3 regions of the Saccharopolyspora sp. NPDC050389 genome follow, and region 2 is predicted to be linked to each of the others. Evidence: riboswitches for the same ligand, from Rfam matches in the RefSeq annotation. Region 2 holds a riboswitch; each other region holds the start of a gene.
The links. A riboswitch is a leader RNA that binds a small molecule or an ion and turns the genes downstream of it on or off. The one in region 2 is predicted to bind glycine.
Positions count from the first base shown of each region.

Region 1: another riboswitch for glycine. It lies ahead of gcvP (aminomethyl-transferring glycine dehydrogenase); the one in region 2 lies ahead of gcvT (glycine cleavage system aminomethyltransferase GcvT).
Region 3: another riboswitch for glycine. It lies ahead of gcvH (glycine cleavage system protein GcvH); the one in region 2 lies ahead of gcvT (glycine cleavage system aminomethyltransferase GcvT).

Region 1 is NZ_JBFAKG010000049.1:59,052-62,319, reverse strand. Features, by position in the region: gene AB0I53_RS28745 (bifunctional nuclease family protein) at 59-535, shown strand; gene AB0I53_RS28740 (MerR family transcriptional regulator) at 772-1,341, shown strand; glycine riboswitch at 1,428-1,529, shown strand; gene gcvP (aminomethyl-transferring glycine dehydrogenase) at 1,702-3,268, shown strand, end outside.
Region 2 is NZ_JBFAKG010000019.1:7,200-10,467, forward strand. Features, by position in the region: gene glyA (serine hydroxymethyltransferase) at 1-324, opposite strand, end outside; gene gcvT (glycine cleavage system aminomethyltransferase GcvT) at 350-1,453, opposite strand; glycine riboswitch at 1,569-1,667, opposite strand; glycine riboswitch at 1,668-1,767, opposite strand; gene AB0I53_RS14800 (TetR/AcrR family transcriptional regulator) at 1,855-2,481, opposite strand; gene AB0I53_RS14805 (acyl-CoA dehydrogenase family protein) at 2,583-3,268, shown strand, end outside.
Region 3 is NZ_JBFAKG010000011.1:67,097-70,364, reverse strand. Features, by position in the region: gene AB0I53_RS09630 (L-serine ammonia-lyase) at 1-1,039, opposite strand, end outside; gene gcvH (glycine cleavage system protein GcvH) at 1,069-1,440, opposite strand; glycine riboswitch at 1,592-1,696, opposite strand; gene AB0I53_RS09620 (helix-turn-helix domain-containing protein) at 1,809-3,268, shown strand, end outside.

The DNA.
Region 1 (3,268 bases), on a different contig from region 2:
GTGCGCGATCCTCGACGGGGATGTCACGCTTCGGCGCGCTGGAGGAGGCGATGTGACGATGAGCAGCGAGATGCGCGTCGTCGGCGTGCGAGTTGAACTACCAGCAAACCAGCCGATTCTGCTGTTGCGCGAAGCGCACGGCGAGCGTTACCTGCCGATCTGGATCGGCTCGGTCGAGGCGACCGCCATCGCGCTGGAGCAGCAGGGTGTGCGGCCGCAGAGACCCCTTACCCACGACCTGCTGAAGGACGTCATCGGCGCCCTCGGGCGCGACCTGGAACAGGTGCGGATCACCGACCTGCAGGACGGCACCTTCTTCGCCGAGCTGGTGTTCGACGGGGATGTGCGGGTCTCCGCGCGGCCGAGCGACTCGGTGGCGCTGGCGCTGCGCATCGGGGTGCCCATCCACGCCGACGAGTCGGTGCTGGACGAGGCGGGGCTGATCATCCCGGACGAGCAGGAGGACGAGGTGGAGAAGTTCCGCGAGTTCCTGGACTCCGTCTCCCCGGAGGACTTCCGCGGCGCCGACACCTGAGCCCGCCGATCGACCGACGAGACAGCCCGGCCCCCGTCTGCGCGAGCAGGCGGGGGCCGGGTCGTCCGGGTGCCCCGCGCGTCGCGTTGACCTCCCCGCGGGGCAGGCATACCGTCGAACTTACGCGAATTGCCCCGGTGTGATTCGGCCGCTGGGCGGTGTTCGCGGCCCCGGATCGCGATGGTCCGGGAGCTGGTGATCGTCGTCGGCTTCGTGCCGGACGAGGGGAGGCAGGCGTGGTCGAGGAAGCGTCCAACCGGGATGCTGCCGTGGAGCAGGGCGAGCTGTTCCCCGACGCCTCGCTGCCGGACGAACTGGTCGGCTACCGGGGCCCGGCCGCCTGCCAGATCGCCGGCATCACCTACCGCCAGTTGGACTACTGGGCGCGCACCAAGCTGGTCGGCCCGTCCATCCGCGGTGCCGCCGGCTCCGGCTCGCAGCGGCTGTACTCGTTCAAGGACATCCTGGTGCTCAAGGTGGTCAAGCGACTGCTGGACACCGGGGTGTCGCTGCACAACATCCGGGTCGCAGTGGAGCACTTGCGCAACCGGGGCGTGCAGGACCTGGCCAAGCTGACGCTGTTCAGCGACGGGACGACGGTCTACGAGTGCACCTCTGCCGAGGAGGTGGTCGACCTGTTGCAGGGTGGCCAAGGGGTGTTCGGCATCGCCGTCAGCGGTGCGATGCGCGAGATCAGCGGCACGATCCACGACTTCCCGGCCGAGCGGGCCGACGGCGCCGAGCTGGTGCCGGTGGACGACGAGCTGTCCCGCCGCCGGCGCGACCGGCAGGCCGAGACCGGCTGAGCCGACTGGTCCGGTCGGGTGGTGTGCGGCCGGTGACATCGCTGGTCCGTTAGGGCCCCCTGATCGGGTAAGCTGCGGCACATCGCCGACCCCGTGCGGGAGAGTCCGGCCCGGCCTCGGCCGCGGTCGGCGCCGAAGGAGCAACCCTCCCCGACAACCTCTCAGGCCACCTGGACCGCACGGGCGAGATACCTCTGGAAAGAGGGCGCACCACAGTCGTGGTGCACCCCGCCGACGGTGCAAGCCCGGTTCCCGGGTGAAGCTCTCAGGCGTTCGCTTCGCGGACAGTGACAGAGGGGGAGAGCAGGGCAGTTCCGGCTGCCTGCCGCCCTTTGCCGCCGCGACGATTGAGGTTTGGCGATGACCGACGTGACCCACGACCGCATCCCCCTGGCCGCCCTGGAGCACGGCACGCCGTTCGCCGACCGGCACGTCGGCCCGATGCCGGCCGAGCTGGCCCGCATGCTCGACGTGATCGGCGTCGGCTCGCTGGAGGAGCTGGGGCAGAACGCCGTGCCGGACACGATCAGGGAAGGCGACCTGCAGCTGGCGCTGCCAGAGCCGGCCACCGAGTCCGAGGCGCTGGCCGAGCTGCGCGAGCTGGCGCGCCGCTGTCGCCCGCACACCGAGATGATCGGGCTCGGCTACTACGGCACGGTCACGCCGCCGGTGATCCTGCGCAACGTGCTGGAGAGCCCCGCCTGGTACACGGCCTACACGCCGTACCAGCCGGAGATCTCGCAGGGCCGGCTCGAAGCGCTGCTGAACTTCCAGACGATGGTCGCCGACCTGGCCGGGGTGCCGGTGGCGAACTCGTCGATGCTCGACGAGTCCACGGCGGCGGCCGAGGGCATGACGCTGGTGCGCCGCGCGGGCCGGGCGAAATCGCCGCGGTTCGTGGTGGACGCCGACACGCTGCCGCAGACCATCGCGGTGATCGAGACCCGCGCGGAGCCGCTGGGCATCGAGGTCGTCGTCGCCGACCTCTCCGCGGGCGCGCAGGCGTTGCCGGAAGGCGAGTTCTTCGGCGTGCTGCTGTCCTACCCGGGCGCTTCCGGCGCGGTGCGGGACCACGAGGAGATCATCGCCGAGGTGCACCGGCGCGGCGCGAAGGCCGTCGTCGCTGCCGACCTGCTGGCGCTGACGCTGTTGCGCTCGCCCGGCGAGATCGGTGCGGACGTGGTGGTCGGCAGCACGCAGCGGTTCGGCGTGCCGATGGGCTTCGGCGGCCCGCACGCCGGATTCATGGCCGTGGCCAAGGGGCTCGAGCGGCAGCTGCCGGGGCGGCTGGTCGGCGTGAGCGTCGACGCCGACGGCAACCCGGCCTACCGGCTGGCGCTGCAGACCCGTGAACAGCACATCCGCCGCGAGAAGGCCACCAGCAACATCTGCACCGCGCAGGTTCTGCTGGCCGTAGTGGCGTCGATGTACGCGGTGTACCACGGCCCGGCCGGGCTGCGGTCGATCGCGACCCGCGCGCACCGGATGGCGGCGGTGCTCGCCGAGCAGCTGCGCCGCGGCGGGATCGAGGTGCCGCACCGGGAGTTCTTCGACACGATCGTCGCGAAGGTGCCGGGCAAGGCCGACGACATCGTCGCCACGGCCCGCCGGGGCGGCATCAACCTCCGTCGGGTGGACGCCGACCACGTCGGCATCAGCTGCGACGAGACCACCACGCGGGCGCACCTGACTGCGGTGTGGCAGGCGTTCGGGATCGCCGGCACCGACGTCGACGAGCTCGACATCGAGACGCCGGACGCGCTGCCCGCGGCGCTGGAGCGCACCTCTGAGTACCTGACCCACCCGGTGTTCCACACCCACCGCTCCGAGACCTCGCTGCTGCGTTACCTGCGGCGGCTGTCGGACAAGGACATCGCGCTGGACCGCAGCATGATCCCGCTGGGCTCGTGCACGATGAAGCTCAACG
Region 2 (3,268 bases):
CGCCGCCGCGTTGGCCTGCGCGCCGGAGTGCGGCTGCACGTTGGCGAAGGACGCCCCGAAGAGCTCCTTGACCCGGTCGATGGCCAGCTGCTCGACGACGTCGACGTGCTCGCAGCCGCCGTAGTAGCGGCGGCCCGGGTAGCCCTCGGCGTACTTGTTGGTCAGCACCGAGCCCTGCGCCTCAAGGACGGCCTGCGGTGCGAAGTTCTCCGAGGCGATCATCTCCAGCGTGGTCTGCTGGCGGTTGAGCTCGGCGTCGACCGCCGCCGCCACCTCGGGGTCCACCGCGGCCAGCTGGTCGTTGAACAGGTCCGGTGTCGACATGGTGTTGCCTCCTGTGTATTTCTCTTCAGGCATTGCGGCGGTAGAACGGCAGCTCGACGACCTGCACCGCGACGGCCTTGCCGCGGATGTCGACCTGCAGCTGCGTGCCGGGTTCGCTGTGGTCGCGGTCCACGTAGGCCATCCCGATCGGGTGGCCGAGCGTCGGGGACGGGGCGCCGCTGGTCACGACGCCGATCTCGGCGCCGTCGGCGTCCAGCACGCGGTAGCCGTGCCGGGGCGCCCGGCGCTGCTCGGTGCTCAACCCGACCAGCGTGCGCTCGGTGGGCTTCTCCGCCGCGGCGGCCAGCGCGTCCTTGCCGACGAAGTCGCCGGCCTTGTCCAGCTTGACCACCCGGCCGAGGTTGGCTTGGAAGGGCGTGAGCTCGGCGGACAGCTCGTTGCCGTACAGCGGCATGCCGGCCTCCAGCCGCAGCGTGTCGCGGCAGGACAACCCGGCGGGCTGCAGGCCGTGCGAAGCACCGGACTCGGTCAGCGCCTGCCAGACCGCCTCGGCGTCGCCGGGCGCGGTGAACAGCTCGAAGCCGTCCTCGCCGGTGTAACCGGTGCGCGCCAGCAGCACGTCCTTGCCCGCGACCCGGCTGCGGTAGCCCGCGTAGTACTTGACCTCGGCGAGGTCGGTGTCGGTCAGCGGCGCGAGGATGGCGACCGCGTTCGGGCCCTGCACCGCGATCAGCGCGTAGTCGTCGGAGACGTCCCGATGCTCGGCGTCGAAGCCGCCGATGCGCTCGGCCAGCTCGGCGGAGACCACGGCGGCGTTCGCCGCGTTGGCCACCACCAGGAACTCCTGCTCGCCGAGCCGGTAGACGATCAGGTCGTCGAGCACGCCGCCGGTGGCGTTGCAGATCATCGTGTAGCGGGCGCGGCCGGGCTTGATCGCGGACGCGTTCGCGACCAGCGCGTAGTCCAGCGCCTCGGCGGCCTGCGGCCCGCTGATCCGGATCTCGCCCATGTGGGTCAGGTCGAACAGCCCGGCGCCGTTGCGCACCGCGTTGTGCTCGGCGGTGTCGCCCGAGTAGCGCAGTGGCATCCGCCAGCCGGCGAACTCGGTGAACGTCGCCCCTAGGGCTTCGTGCACGTGGTGCAAGGGCGTCTGTCGTGGCGACGACATGGTGAGACTCCTCCTGGTGGGCGCCGGTCGGCAGTCGAGGGCCGGTCAGCTCACTGAGTCCAACCTTATCGGGGGCACCTCGACCCCGACCTGCGCGGGCTTGCGCTGGTCGGGCGGTCTCCCCGGAGTCATTGGCCTGAGAGTTTCGCCGCCCCGAGGGACGGCTTGCACCGTGGGCGAGAAGCGCCTGCTTCTGCTTTTCTCCGTGTTCGCCTGGTGCCGTGCGGTGCCGGTGCCTGAGAGTTTGCTGGGGAGAATTGCTCCTTCGGCGCTCCAGTCCCGGACCGGGCCGGAGTCTCTCCCGCACGACGTCGTAGGCGCGGTATTCGGTTGTGCGAAGAGGACGCTACGAACCGGCGTGACCCACGTCAACCGGGAGGGTGAGTGATCTCGGGCGGGCGTCAGGCGGTGAGCTCGCGGTACTGCTTCTCCAAGCCGTCGACGAGGGCCGCCAGGGCCAGCTCGAAGCTGTCGGCGTCGATCTCCGCCGCGTGCTCGCGGAGCAGGTGGGCCTTGTTCAGGTGCGGGAAGCGGTCGCCGTAGAGCGCCGCGTCATCCGGGAATCCGCCGCTGAAGGAGCCCATCGCCGAGCCCACCACCAGGTACTTCGTCGAGGCGCCGATCATCGTGGCGTAGCGCTGCGGCCAGCCGGCCCGGGTCAGGCCGCCGTGCACCGCGTCCGCCCTGCGCAGCGCGTTCTCCCGGCGGGCCGGGCCGTAGGCCAGGAACGGGACCAGGTTCGGGTGGGCGATCAGGGCGGCCCGGTAGGAGCGCGCCCAGGTGCGCAGGCCGGTCGTCCAGTCCGTTTCGAAGCCCGAGACGTCCACCGCGGTCATCACGTCGTCGGCGATCTCGTGCAGCAGCTCGTCCTTGGTCGACACGTGGTTGTACAGCGACGCCGCGCGGACGCCGAGTCGTTCGGCCAGCCGCCGCATGGACAGCGCTTCGAGGCCGTCGGCGTCGATGATCTCCAGCCCGATCCGCTGGATGCGTTCCGGCGACAGCCGGGGGATGGTCGGTCTGGGCACGTCTTCTCCTCGTCGGATCCCTTGCGGCGGTCGCCGAGACCGTCTTAGGCTGCCACAAAACTAACGTCGTTAGTTAGCTGGCCGCAGGAAAGGATCCGGCGATGGTCGACTTCTCGCTGTCCGACACAGAACGCGACATCCGCGACTGGGTGCGCAACTTCGTCCAGCGCGAACTGGTGCCGCTGGAACCGGAGGTGCTGCGCCGCGAGCGGGCCGGGGAGCGCGGTTTGACCAAGGACGAGCAGCGGGAACTGCAGGACAAGGCGAAGCAGGCCGGGTTCTGGGGCGTGCAGACGCCCGAGGAGTACGGCGGCATGGGCCTGTCGGCGGTGATGACGGCGCTCATCGAGGTCGAGCTCGGCCGCACCTTCGTGCCGTTCCGCTTCGGCGGCTACGCCGACAACATCCTCTACTACGCCAACGCCGACCAGAAGGAGCGCTACCTGCTCCCGACGATCGAGGGCACCCGCAAGTCCTGCTTCGCGATCACCGAGCCCGGCGCCGGCTCGGACGCCAAGAACCTGCGCACCACCGCCGTCAAGGACGGCGACGAGTGGGTCATCAACGGCGAGAAGACCTTCATCACCGGCGGCATCGACGCCGACTTCGTGATGGTCTTCGCCGTGACCGACCGGGAGAAGGGCGCCAACGGCGGCGTCACCTGCTTCCTGGCCGACCGCGACGCGGGCTGGAAGTCCGAGCCGATCGACATCATGGGCCCGTGGGAGCGGCAGCCCGCCGCGCTGGTGTTCGACAACGTGCGGGTCCCGGAGCGCAACGTGCTCGG
Region 3 (3,268 bases), on a different contig from region 2:
CCATCGAACACGCCGACCCGACCTCGCCCTGGCAACCGACCTCGGCACCGGAGATCGACGCGTTCTCCTTGAACAGCACGCCGACCGCGCCGGCCGCAAGCAGGAACCGCACCACACCGTCGTCGTCCGCGCCCGGCACGAACCGCATGTAGTAGTGCAGCACCGCCGGGACGATGCCGGCCGCACCGTTGGTCGGCGCAGTCACCACGCGCCCGCCGGCCGCGTTCTCCTCGTTCACCGCGAGCGCGAACAGGGTGACCCACTCCAGCGGATCGTCGGCCTCGGTCAACGAAGCCGCCAGCTCCGCCGCCCGCCGCTTGACCTTCAGCCCACCAGGCAGCTCTCCGGAGTTCCGGCACCCGTTGTCCACGCACTCGCGCATGACCTGCCAGATGCCCAGCAGCTCCTTGTGCACGGCGTCCCCGCCGCGCCACGACAGCTCGTTCGCCAGCATCACACCGCTGATCGGCAGCCCGGACTCCTCGGTGCGGTCGAGCAGTTCCACGCCGGTCCGGAACGGGTACCGCACCGCGGTCTCGTCGGGCTTGATCCGATCGGTGCCGGTGGCGTCCTCGTCGACGACGAAACCACCGCCCACCGAGTAGAAGACCGAACTCTCCAGCTCGGCCCCGTCGGTGCCGGTCGCGGTGAACCGCATCCCGTTGGGGTGCAGCGGCAGCGACTTGCGCCGGTGCATCACCAGGTCGCGGTCCGCGGTGAACCGGATCTCCTGCACGCCGTCGAGCCGCAACCGCCCGGTCTCCCGGATCTCGGCGACCCGGCCTTCGACCGCCGCCGGGTCGACGGTCTCCGGGCTGTGCCCCTCGAGACCGAGCAGCACCGCCTTCGGGCTGCCGTGCCCGTGCCCGGTCGCGCCGAGCGACCCGAAGAGTTCCGCCTTGATCCGCTTGACCTGCGGCAACCGGCCCGCGCTGTGCAGCCGTTGCGCGAACATCCGGGCCGCGCGCATCGGGCCGACCGTGTGCGAGCTGGACGGTCCGATACCGACCGAGAACAGGTCGAAGACACTGATCGCCATTGACCGTCTCCTCCCTCGCCGATTCCCCGCTACTCCGCGATCACCGCGGCGTACTGCTCGGCGGTGAGCAGAGCACCGGTGTCGGAGGTGCGCACCTCCAGCAGCCAGCCCTCGCCATACGGCTCGGAGTTGACCAGCGCCGGGTCGTCCACGACGGACTCGTTGATCGCCACGACCTCGCCGGTGACCGGCGCGAACAGGTCGCTGACGGACTTCGTGGACTCCAGCTCACCGCAGGGCTTGCCCGCTTCGATCTGCTCCCCCACCTCGGGCAGCTGCACGTAGACGATGTCGCCGAGCGCGTCCGCGGCGTGCTGGGTGATGCCGATCCGGACCAGCTCGTCGCGGTCCTCGATCCACTCGTGCTCTTCGGTGTAGCGCAGGTTCGCGGGCAGAGACATGTCAGGAGGCTCCAAGGCTTTCGAGGGGCAGGGGTTGCCCGGGATGGCTGGGCCTCCCCCTCTGTTTCGGAACCTGAGAGCTTCGCCGCGGTTTCTCGCGGCTTGCACCGTGGGTGGAGCGTCAGCGATGACGCGCACTTTCCAGAGTTGCCTCGCCCGAACGGTCATGGGTGCCTGAGAGTTTGTGGGGAGTCTTGCTCCTTCGGCGCCCTGACGGCTCGGCGTGAGTCCTCAGGGTCTCTCCCGCACGGGGTCGACGGCCGGTATGCGATTGTCGATGTGCTCAGCAACGATAAACGGGCCAGCCCTGGTGTCAATGCCCTCCCCCACCTGACCGGCGGCGGCCCGAAGCACTCAGGAGGCCGGTGATGCTGGACGTCCGGGCGCTGGTCGAGCGGGTCGGCCCCACGCTTCTGCGCACCGTGGTCAGCCCAGAGCCGACCGTCTGCGTGGGGGACGTCGTCATCGCCGAACCCGATCAGCCGCCGACCGCGGCGGGCGGCGACCTCGTGCTCGGCGTGGCCGTCACGGACCGCGAGCACGCGAGGCGGCTAACGCGGGCCTGCGGCGCGCAGGGCGCGGCAGCGGTGCTGTTCAAGCCGCCGATCTCGGCTGATGACGCGGTGGCCGCAGCGGCCGAGGAAGCCGGGGTCGCCCTGGTGGAGGTTCGGCCGGGCACCGGCTGGGCGCAGTTGGTGTGGCTGATCCGGGCCGCGCTGGCCGGGACCGGCATCGAGGAGGCCGACGCGCGCGGCACCGGGGTCGGCGACCTGTTCCGGCTCGCCGACGCGGTGGCCGACGTGGTGGACGCACCGGTCACGATCGAGGACGCGCACTCCCAGGTCCTGGCCTACTCCGCCCGGCAGGACCTCACCGACCCGGCGCGGGTGTCGACGATCATGGGCCGCAAGCAGCCCGACGACGTGCTCGCCAAGTTCCGGGCCCGCGGCACGTTCCGCCAGCTCAGCAAGGGCAGTTCGGCGATCTTCGTGCCCGCCCAGCAGGACGGCACCCTGCCCCGGCTGGTGGTGCCGATCCGGATGGGCGGCGAACTGCTCGGCTCGATGTGGGCCGTGGTGCCCGGCGAGGTTTCCGAGGAGCGCTCCACCGCGTTCGCCGACACCGCCCCGCTGGTCGCGTTGCAACTGCTGCGGTGGCGGGCGGTGGCGGACGCCGAGCGCCGCCGGTCCGCCGAGCAGGTGCGGCTGCTGCTGGAGGGCGGCGAGGGCTGGCGGGTGGCCGCGAACGAGCTGGCGGTGCCCAACGAGGCGCATCGGGTCGTCGCGATCGAAATGCCGTCGTCCGCAGGGCCCGCGGAGGGACACCGGCTGGCGATGTGGGAGTGGATCACGCGCGGGATCGGGCGGCGCCCGCTGGTCACCGAGATCGGCACCATGCTCTACGCGCTGGTGCCCGACCGGGTGGGCGCGGGCGGCTGGCCGGACCTGCGGGATGCACTCACGTCCCATGACGCTTCGCCGCGCCCGCTGATCGCGGTGGGCAACCCGGTGGCGGTCGCCGAGCTCCCTCAGTCGCGCGCGCAGGCCGAGGAGCTGGTCGGTCTGCTGCGCACCGGCCAGCTGCGAGACCGGGTGGCGGTGTACGAGGAGAACTGGCATCTGGTGGTGCTCAGCCGAATGGCCGGTGCGTCGACCGACGCGGGCGTCGGCACGCTCGGCCCGCTGCCGGTGCTGCGCGAGCACGACCGGACGCAAGGCACCGAATACCTGGCCACCCTCCACGCGTGGCTGCGCCACCCGGGCGATCCGCGGCAGGCGAGCCGGGAGCTGCGCGTGCACCCGAACACCTTCCGCTACCGGATGAAGCG